Regions from separate parts of the Rossellomorea sp. NPDC077527 genome, predicted to be linked through region 3. Evidence: riboswitches for the same ligand, from Rfam matches in the RefSeq annotation. Region 3 holds a riboswitch; each other region holds the start of a gene.

Region 1 (3,405 bases), on a different contig from region 3:
GGAAAAAAATGACGCTGTATTGAATGACGATCAAAATGAAGATATCGGGTGTGGACTCCAAGAGGTTGGTGACCCTAATGATAAACTTCGACCAACCAGTGGGCAGTAAATGTGTGAGGTACGCAAGGAGGATGCCCATGAAAACAGATAAGAGAAAGGCAGAGATAAAAATGGAAACAGAATAAAAATAAGGCTCCCAGAAGGAAGGGAACATTGGGTATGAGTTATTTGCTTCATTCGTAATGGTCATCGCATTTGAATGAAGAAGCGAGCTTGAAATATCTTTAAGGTTGGTTAGATATTGTTTTAAGCTGAGATTCACTCCTTCATTGAACAAACCGATGAGGCCTGTTAAGAGAATGATGCCAAACAGAACGAATACAAACTTTAAAACCATGGAACCAATCGATTTGAGATACATTGATAGATCCTCCGAAAAGATAGAGACATGTTTTTTATAGATTACCATAATAAACCAAAAAATCCCATATAAAAAAGGTGGAACCCCTCGGGTTCCACCTTTCCTATCCTATCGATCATTTCGTACAAGATCCGCATATGTTTCCCGCTCAATCACAACCCGGGATTCCCCATCCTTCACAAACACGACAGCCGGACGTGGGATTCGGTTGTAATTACTCGCCATCGAATACCCATAAGCACCCGTACTGAAAACAGCCAGGATATCACCGTAATTCGTCGGAGGCAGCATCAGGTCCCAGATCAGCATGTCCCCGGACTCGCAGCATTTCCCCGCTATGCTCACAAGCTCCGTACATTCCTCATTAGGGCGGTTGGCAAGAACCGCATGATACTTAGCCTGATACAGAGCCGGACGAATATTGTCCGTCATCCCTCCATCGATTGCCACATATGTGCGCACGTCCGGAATGATTTTCTTGGAGCCCACTTTGTACAACGTCGTACCTGCTTCCGCCACCATGCTTCGGCCCGGCTCCACCCATACTTCCGGGAGTGGATATTCATTTTTGGCAAAATAGGTTTTCACACTATCCGTAATGCCCTTTACATACGTCGGAATCGGCAGTGGACGGTCTTCTTCGGTATAGCGGACCCCAAAGCCTCCTCCAATATTCAGGACCGGCATCTTCACATCGAACTCGATCCGGATCCGCTGCATGAAATCTGCGAGCACCATAATCGCCTGATCGAACCCTTCCTGCTCGAATATCTGGGAACCGATATGAGAGTGAAGGCCAAGCAAGTTGAAGTAAGGCTTCCGGATCGCGAGTTGAATCGCCGTACTTGCCTGTCCGTTCGAAATGCTGAATCCGAATTTCGAATCTTCCTGTCCTGTCGTGATGTATTCATGAGTATGGGCTTCCACTCCCGGTGTGACTCTGATCAGAATCTGAACCTGCTGCTCACGCTCCCTGGCCAGGTCGTGAAGCAATTCAAGCTCAAGGAAACTGTCGACAACAAAGCAGCCGATTTCAGCTTCAAGAGCCATAAGCAGTTCTTCTTCGGATTTGTTGTTCCCATGAAAATGGATACGCTCCGCCGGGAACCCCGCCTCTAGGGCCGTATATAATTCTCCCCCGGACACGACGTCAAGGGAGAGATTTTCCTGGGCTGCAAGTCGTACCATCTCTTTGCAAAGAAACGCTTTACTCGCATACGCCACCTGAAATTTAAGACCACTTTCAGTGAATGCATCCCGAAACAATTTTGCATTCCCACGGATCATGCCTTCATCATATACCATCAACGGCGTGCCGTATGTTTCGACCAACTCACCTGTACCCATTCCACCAATGGTTAAATCACCTTGAACATTTACATCAACTGTACTCATTTCCTTAACTCCTTTTGACTCTCTAAAGAAACACAAAAAAACCGTATGAAGCAGATGCTCATACGGTTATTCATCAAAGTTAACGGAAACATGATGAAGACTCTGTATTAACATCTCTTCAATAGTGCTCCACAACCTTTGCATTGTGACAGTCCAACATTTCTTCAATGCTGGCCCAACAAAAAATAGAATTGGCTATTTTCTGCTTCGGCGATCTGCCTTTCCCTACTTATCCCAGAATCCATTATTCTCAAAGAAGGTACTCTTCATACTCGCGCCTCTATTATCAGAGAGTGACTGTTTATTTGATTGGCATAACTATACCATTCTCTTGAAATGGTTGTCAATTGGTTTTAGCAGAAGAAGCTGGGACATAACTAAATCCATACACTCTAAATTCCAACAATGCTTATATATTTTCAGAACACCTGTTACACCGCTGTTGATTTCCGTGCAAGACTTCGCTTTCCTCGGGCGGAAGGCCAGCCTCCTCGTCACTGCCGCTCCTGCGGGGTCTCACCTATTCCGCTTTTCCCGCAGGAGTCTTCGTCTTGCACTCCAATCAACAGCTAGAACCTACAATATACATGGGTTAAGCTTTAGCGCTAAAAATTAATAATTCGAACGATTTATATTTTCATCAAAAAACTCGTTTTGATTTTTCTATAGCTGAGACCTTTTTGTCCCAGCCTCTCTGTTTACTTCAATTCAATTTTTAAGGGCTTCATTTCAATCGGTTTATCATTTCGACTTAAATTCTCGAATGGGGCGATGAGAGAGTAGTCTTTAAGTCTTGCACCCCGGGGTAATTCGAAAGTGGACTGAAAATGGAACGTATCTTGATTCACAGATTTCGTTTCAGCACTTCGGATCATGTACTCCAGCATGTTATTATAATCAAGCTCATTCTTGTCATTATGCTTTATTTCCTTCGATGGAATCAGCTGAACGAATTCAGCGAAATTCTCTAAAATGTCATCTCGGAATTGACCTTTTTGGAGGTCATCAATGATAAAATCCACTGTCATCTTTCCTTTTTCGCTTTGGATATTTTGTACTGTGATCCCGTATCCGAAACGAGGACTTTTCATTTCGAATGGTCGCGTGGTGTTCAATGAAGTAATGGCATCTTCGTCCACCTGCTGCATGTCTGCCTCGATTTTCAGCGAACGTGCCTTATCGCTGAGTTTACCAGGGAATAGCTCCCGAACCGTCTTTTGTATTTTTCCATCGATCTCTTTCGTTTCCAGCACCTCTGCATGGAACTTTGGTAGAGTGTTCCCCAGGTCATCTTTAACATCCAGTTCAACCGTATCCTTCCAGGAGTCGACCGTATACGTATACTCTAGTGTCGTCGTCGCTTTTCCTTTCGTGATGGAGGTTATTTGTAATTCATATTCTCCATCAGGTGATTGTGTCCTTGCACTTGTTAGGATCGTTTCAGAAGGAATCCTTTTCACGGGTACATCAAAGGACCATGTGCCGTTTACATCCGCCATATGGGTGAACGTTAAGGGAAGTGTGAAATCTTCCGGAAGGTCTTGGCCATCCCGATAAAATTCGATGGAACCTATGAATTCATCTCCGTC
Region 2 (3,405 bases), on a different contig from region 3:
CAACAAGGAATAAAATGACCGGCAGTGCCTGCATCGGCAAGCTTGATTGTTCAACCAGGCCGGCAAGGTACGTACCCGTCTGGAGTTGGTCGATGAGTGTAACGATCGTCCATGCAAAGATCAAAATGTAAACAGCCGGCAGCATCGATTTAATCCCTTCCACTACAGCCGTTCCGACAGCACCAGCTTCAATTCCTTTTAAGCTGACTTGACGAAGGAAGAAGATCAGGGCAATCACAAGCCCGAACAACCCACCGTATAATAACGATTTAGTTACATCTGTATTTTCAAAGATAGGCAATAAATCGAAAGAACCCACTGCCTGGTAACCCGTCCAAAGCATCATGGAAACCGTACCAACAACAAGTGCCACGATCGGCCATACTAAATCGCCGACAGAGCCTTTTGAACTGACAGGAAGATCATTTTTCAATTCACCTGGGATCTCTTTACCCGGGTCATATAAATCACCCGTTTCAAGGGCACGAACTTCATGTTCTTTCATTTTGCCAAAATCAAGTCCCTTATAAGCAACCATGACGACAAGTAGGACCGCCGCCCATACATAAAGGTTCATCGGAATCATTTGAATGAATGCTGAAAACGCCGTATATTCCGTAATACTATGTGCCGTAAGGATCGAACCGATGATTCCGATGATATAAGCTCCCCAGCTTGAAATCGGGGATACTACACAAATCGGAGCGGAAGTAGAATCAATGATATACGCTAATTTCGCACGTGAGATTCTGTGTCGGTCCGTAATGGGTCTCGAAACCTGTCCAACAGCAAGGGCATTGAAATAGTCATCAATAAAAATGATAATACCTAATACCGCAGCCAAAAGCTGTGCACCTTGTCTCGTCTTTACACGTTTCATCGCCCATTCCCCGAATGCGCGGCTCCCGCCTGAGATATTTACAAAAGCGGTGATGACACCAAGAATGAGTAAGAAGAAAATGATATAGACATTCCAAGTGTTCAGACCGCCATCTGCGACAAAGATTCCTTTGAAGGCGTCCCAGATAAAGTTGAATGTTTTGGGTAATGAGAAATCCGCCAACAAAAAGGCAGACGCGACAATTCCTACTCCAAGTGAAAGCAGAACCCGTCTCGTGAGTATAACCATAAGGATGGCTAAAAGGGGTGGTAATAAAGAGTAAATCGTGTTTTCCATAGTGTCCTCCTCCTATTTGATAGGGGGGAACCATCGTAGCATGACAGAGGATAATAAAAAAAGGCAACGATAGAGAAACTATCATTACCTTTGTTAGTAACGTAAGTGCTCCATCACGATCTGTAGCTCCCCATTATAGAGATTTCCCTATAATGACAGTGTTATCCTTATTCAAGACAACCCCAGCAAATATACCTTCGACAAGCATATTTACTTCGGCAAAAATTCCCTTTCATCTGTTTTCTTCGTTGTCATCCTCAAACAGATTACTTTTGAATCCTGCGCCTCTACCCCATCGGACTGATGATGTGGTGTGTTATAAAATTTTCTTTATCAATATAACAAACTATCATTCTTTTGACAACTTTTTTTTCATAGCTAATTTGTGGGAAATTCTATGGATGGTCCCGATCCTCCCCCACCATTATTATAAAATTGCGGCACATCCAGGTGTACAGTACCCATCGCGACGAGAATATCCTGCTTGATCGTTTCCGTTTTCGTTGCAAATGGAATGATGATCTGGACGTTCACTTCAAGCTCCACAAATACCTTCACAACGGCATTATTAATTCCAAACTGTTCCACTGTCGTTTTCACATCTGAACGGACATCACCGATGGAATGAAAACGGATCGGGATTTTTGGACCCAGGTTCCCGAGTAGCACGTTGTTTGTCGCCTGCCCTAAAGGAACGGAATAGGTAATGCCCTTCGATGCCTTTGACTTCCCTTCATCAATTTCCACCTCGGTGAGAAATTCCAAATTTTCAATATTACCTGCCTCTGCCTCCTGCAGGTTCTGTTGGACCAGATTCGTAATTTCTGCCTGAACCCTGTTGATTGTCTGCGTATTGTATTTAAACGAAACGATATCACCTTCCTGGTTCTTCACTTCTTCCGTTATATCCGAAATATCCAGTACATCGGCAATTTTCTTATTGATCGCTTTGTTAATCACCAGGGTACCAATCCTGCTCGTTTGTGTCTCAGCATAAGCAAGAAGCGTCGGCTTCAACCCTTTATTGATGATCCACAATCCGAATCCCGTGGATATCATAAAGAACAGAAACGTGATGATCATGACATGTCGAAAAGGCAGCGGACCTCCTCTTCGGGGTTTGTAGGTTTTAAACTTAGACAAAAAAATCCCCCCTTACAAGCTATTTGTATGCACTGTAAGAGGGGTTTAACGCAAAAATTTATTTAACTTTAAGAGATTGAGGCTCATAATCCGGGTCAAATCCTGTTATCACCTTGTCTAACGCTTTGCTTAAATCTACAGGATAAGGGGAATGCAACTCCTGTCCATCTTCTTCGATGATCCTGAGCACAGGTCGGTCCGTCACTCCTTTGTTTTGATCCGTGACAATTCCTTTCCGGCCATCATTCAATTCTACAATCATTCCATTTGGATAGATCGCCACCGAAGATCGGAAAGCTTCGATCACTTGTGGATCGAACAGGGACCCTGATCCGGCATACAAGACTTCCAGAGCCTGATGAGGAAGCATCGCTTTCCTATATACCCGATTGGAGGTCATCGCGTCAAACACATCCGCCACAGCGATGATTTTGGCGAATGGATGAATATCTTCACCCTTGATCCCGCGTGGATAACCTGATCCATCGAGCCTTTCGTGATGCTGATAGGCACAATGAGCAATGATCAACGACACAGAATGAAGCTGCCTCAGGATGTCAAAGCCGTGCTCAGAGTGCTTCTTGATTGCACTGAACTCGTCTTCCGTCAATTTCCCCGGCTTCAAGAGGATCTCTTCCGGTACCAGCATCTTACCGATATCATGAAGAATCGCCCCCACTCCGAGCTGCTCAAGCTGCTTCGGTGAAAGCTTGAGTTCGAGACCGATCGAAAGCGTATATAACGTTACATTGAATGAATGATGAAAAATATAGGAGTCGTACGTAAAAACATCCGTCAAAATCGTGAGGAGATCGTGATTCGCCTTTACTTCAGACAAGACGACATCAATGACCTGCTTTAGTTGTTTGGCACTATCTTCAATCATGAGTACACTTGGCGAGCCACCCGTTGCGCTCAATTGATTAAAGGCTCTCTCGATATTATTGACCGCCTGTTGTCTCACTTTACTCGAAACGGTCCCCTTCACATAGATTCCACTGGAGAGGGAGTCTTCAATGTAGACATACTGAATACTGAGCTCCTGCAGCCTGTAAATCATGCGTTCTGTGATGGGAACATTATCA
Region 3 (3,405 bases):
ACGGACCAGTGATCGAACGGCGTCTGTCTATGAAAACAGATGTAAACTTCAAATTGGAAACAGGCTTTATTGCCGAACAAATTCAGCTTCAAAGAAAATGCGTGGCAGAAGCTGCTGATGAATTACATAAACGAAACAAATCAGTGAAAGTGGTTGTGAGATGGGACGATAAAGACCGAATTGAATAGGCCTGTTCAATCTCTAATAAAGGGTTGCTCTGTATGTCCAGGGCAACCCTTTTTTATGATAATTTTACAGCGTGATTTCTTCCATTTTCACTGCATCAAGATTGAAGGCAGTATGTAAGACACCGGCTGCCTTTTGCATATTTTCCCCGTCTACGACCGTAGACACCTTAATCTCAGAGGTACTGACCATCTTCACGACAATGTCATGCTGAGCCAGTACTTCAAACATTTCCGCAGCAACACCAGGATTGGAAATCATTCCTGAACCGACGATCGATACTTTCGCCAGCCCGCTTTCATGCTCGATATGTGTGAAATCCAACTGCTCTTTATTTTGCTCCAGCACAGCAAGGGTTTCCTCAAGATCCTGCTCTTTGATGGAGAAGGAAAGATTCGTTGTATTTTGATCCGTCTGGGTCTGAATGATGATGTCTACATTTAAATGATTTTTTGCTAACGTGGTGAATACGGATGAAAGTCCTGTTAAAGCGTTTTGTAGTCCAAATACAGTAACACGCGTAATTTCATTTTCAAAGGCTACGCCTCTCACAATTAAGTTCTGTTCCATGCTTGCTTCCTCCTCAATATACGTTCCTTCCACTCTTTCAATGCTGGATCTGACTTCTAACGGTATCTGATAATTCTTGGCAAACTCCACTGCTCTTGGATGCAGGACCCCCGCCCCAAGGTTCGCAAGTTCAAGCATTTCATCATAGGAAATGGACGGTAACTTTCTTGCCCCTTGAATATATCGTGGATCTGTCGTGTATACTCCGTCCACATCTGTATAAATGTCACAGCGTTCAGCCTTGAGGGCGGCCGCTATGGCTACGGCAGTAGTATCGGATCCGCCTCTTCCAAGTGTGGTGATCTCTCCTGCCTCAGTCATCCCCTGGAATCCAGCTACGATAACCACCCTGCCTTCCTGAAGGTGAGTCGACATTTTTTCGGTATGAATATTGGTAATCCGCGCATTGCTATGAACAGATTCCGTCTCAATACCTGCCTGCCAGCCGGTGAATGAAATGGCATCATGCCCGGATTGGATGAGGGCCATCGTCAGGAGGGATATGGTCACCTGCTCTCCGGTTGAAAGCAGCATATCCATTTCCCTTTTACTCGGCTGTGACGTAATTTCCCTCGCCAGTCCGACGAGTGTATCCGTCGTTTTCCCCATGGCAGAAACGACGACGACCACATCGTTTCCCCTTTCTTTCTCTTCAATGATCCTTGACGCAACATTTTGAATTCTTTCCACAGATCCTACAGATGTTCCTCCGAATTTTTGAACAATAATACTCACGACTTCTCCCTCTTTCTGAGCGCATACTCGCTACTCTTTTTGATGATGAAGAGTACAATCACAATCATCCTAAACGTTCATAGAACAGGATTTGTTTGACCAAACCCTGCGCTGATAATAAAAAAAGCAATGAGAATAATATCTCATTGCTTTATGAACATACAGCAGAACATACAAATAGGTTCATCGGCATTGTGAGATAGCTCTCCAAGATTGAATCATCTTGACAATCCTACATTTCTTAAACGTAGAACCAGCGGATACAGCATGAGACTATAGCCACTTCGGCGATTCTCCCCTTTCCAGACATCTCAATGGAGCTCATTCTCCTCTTTGCCTGTACTCTTGAAGTTCGCACCTCTATCACCACTTTTAAAAGTGATAATGTTATAAATTTTCGTTAATTATAGCACAGAGGAAATATTGATTCAATGATTAATTGATTCAATATTTCCTTTTTATTGGTTGGTAAGCCGTTTCTAATGAGCAAGTAGTGGTTGATTTGCGCTCTTGGTGCTCGCTTTCCGCGGGGCTGGCGGTGAGCCTTCTCGGGCTATTGTAGTGGGAGTTCTATACTTGTCCAGCCCCGCTTTTCGGGATTTCCCGCAGGAGTCGAGCACCTTCCGCTCCAATCAACTCTGCTTGTTCACTAGTGTCTGCTGAAGAAATAAATAAACCGAACAATCTTTCTGTTTGAAGTAAAAGAATATGACTTTCAAGCAACACTTACTTCAACTTCTCCACCAATACCTTCGCGACGGCTTCGGGTATTCCAATTTCCATGAATTCTTCCGCTGTCGCATCCTTCATCTTTTTCATTGAACCGAAGTGCTTGAGAAGTTGTTTTTTCCTTTTCGGTCCGATGCCGTCGATTTCGTCAAGGGTGGATTGGAAGGCGCTTTTCCCTCTCAGCTGGCGGTGGAAGGTGATGGCAAAGCGGTGGACTTCGTCCTGGATCCGTTGAAGGAGGTAAAATTCCTGGCTTCGTTTCTCTAGTGGAACGATTTGTAACGGGTTCCCGTAAAGCAAGTCAGACGTCTGATGCTTATCATCTTTCGCAAGTCCCCCGATTGGGATATCGAGGCCCAGTTCATTCTCGATGACATCTCTCGCAGCTTCGATCTGCCCTTTCCCACCATCGATGATAATGAGGTCCGGTAAAGGAAGTCCGTCTTTCAACACCCTTGTATACCTTCTGCGCACAACTTCCCTCATGGAATCATAATCATCGGGGCCTTTTACCGTTTTAATCTTATACTTGCGATATTCTTTCTTCGCAGGTTTGCCGTCCACGAATACGATCATGGCCGATACAGGATCTGATCCTTGAATATTGGAGTTGTCAAACGCTTCGATCCGGAATGGGGTATAAATGCCCATGTGTTCCCCGAGACGTTCGATCGCTTTGATCGTCCTTTCTTCATCTCTTTCAATAAGGGCGAACTTTTCCCCGAGCGCCTGCTTGGCATTTTTCTCGGCAAGCTTTACGAGATCTTTCTTCTTCCCGCGTTTCGGCTGGGTCATCTTCACCTCAAGAAGCTTTTCAGCGAGATCGATATCGATTTCCTCAGGCAGGAAGATTTCCTTCGGCTTAAAATGATTGGACTTTGAGTAGAACTGACCTAGGAACGTCAGGAACTCGTCCTCTGGTTCATTATATAGGGGGAATAGGGAAACATCCCTCTCTATAAGCTTTCCTTGACGCACAAAGAATACCTGTACACACATCCAGCCTTTATCGACGGAATATCCGAACACATCACGATCTGTGAAATCCGTCATCGTCATTTTTTGCTTTTCCATCGTTGCTTCAATGTGCAGGATCTGATCCCGGAACTCCTTCGCCCTTTCGAATTCCAAGTTCTCTGCTGCTTCGTTCATTTTCACCGTTAGCTGATTCTTGATATCTTTATA

What was found. Region 3 has a riboswitch for lysine ahead of ACIGG7_RS07420 (aspartate kinase). Riboswitches for the same ligand answer to the same signal wherever they lie in the genome.
Region 1: it holds a riboswitch for lysine, as region 3 does, so the genes downstream of both, lysA (diaminopimelate decarboxylase) here and ACIGG7_RS07420 (aspartate kinase) in region 3, are expected to answer to the same signal.
Region 2: it holds a riboswitch for lysine, as region 3 does, so the genes downstream of both, ACIGG7_RS20265 (Na+/H+ antiporter NhaC family protein) here and ACIGG7_RS07420 (aspartate kinase) in region 3, are expected to answer to the same signal.

The regions. Positions count from the first base shown of each region.
Region 1 is NZ_JBITVL010000001.1:767,500-770,904, reverse strand. It holds gene ACIGG7_RS03995 (ABC transporter permease subunit) at 1-421, opposite strand, end outside; gene lysA (diaminopimelate decarboxylase) at 530-1,816, opposite strand; lysine riboswitch at 1,931-2,107, opposite strand; gene ACIGG7_RS03985 (DUF4179 domain-containing protein) at 2,515-3,405, opposite strand, start outside.
Region 2 is NZ_JBITVL010000007.1:39,351-42,755, forward strand. It holds gene ACIGG7_RS20265 (Na+/H+ antiporter NhaC family protein) at 1-1,177, opposite strand, end outside; lysine riboswitch at 1,293-1,475, opposite strand; gene yunB (sporulation protein YunB) at 1,556-2,320, opposite strand; gene ACIGG7_RS20275 (HD-GYP domain-containing protein) at 2,379-3,405, opposite strand, start outside.
Region 3 is NZ_JBITVL010000002.1:436,109-439,513, forward strand. It holds gene ACIGG7_RS07415 (YslB family protein) at 1-188, shown strand, start outside; gene ACIGG7_RS07420 (aspartate kinase) at 253-1,491, opposite strand; lysine riboswitch at 1,684-1,862, opposite strand; gene ACIGG7_RS07425 (hypothetical protein) at 2,062-2,217, opposite strand; gene uvrC (excinuclease ABC subunit UvrC) at 2,218-3,405, opposite strand, start outside.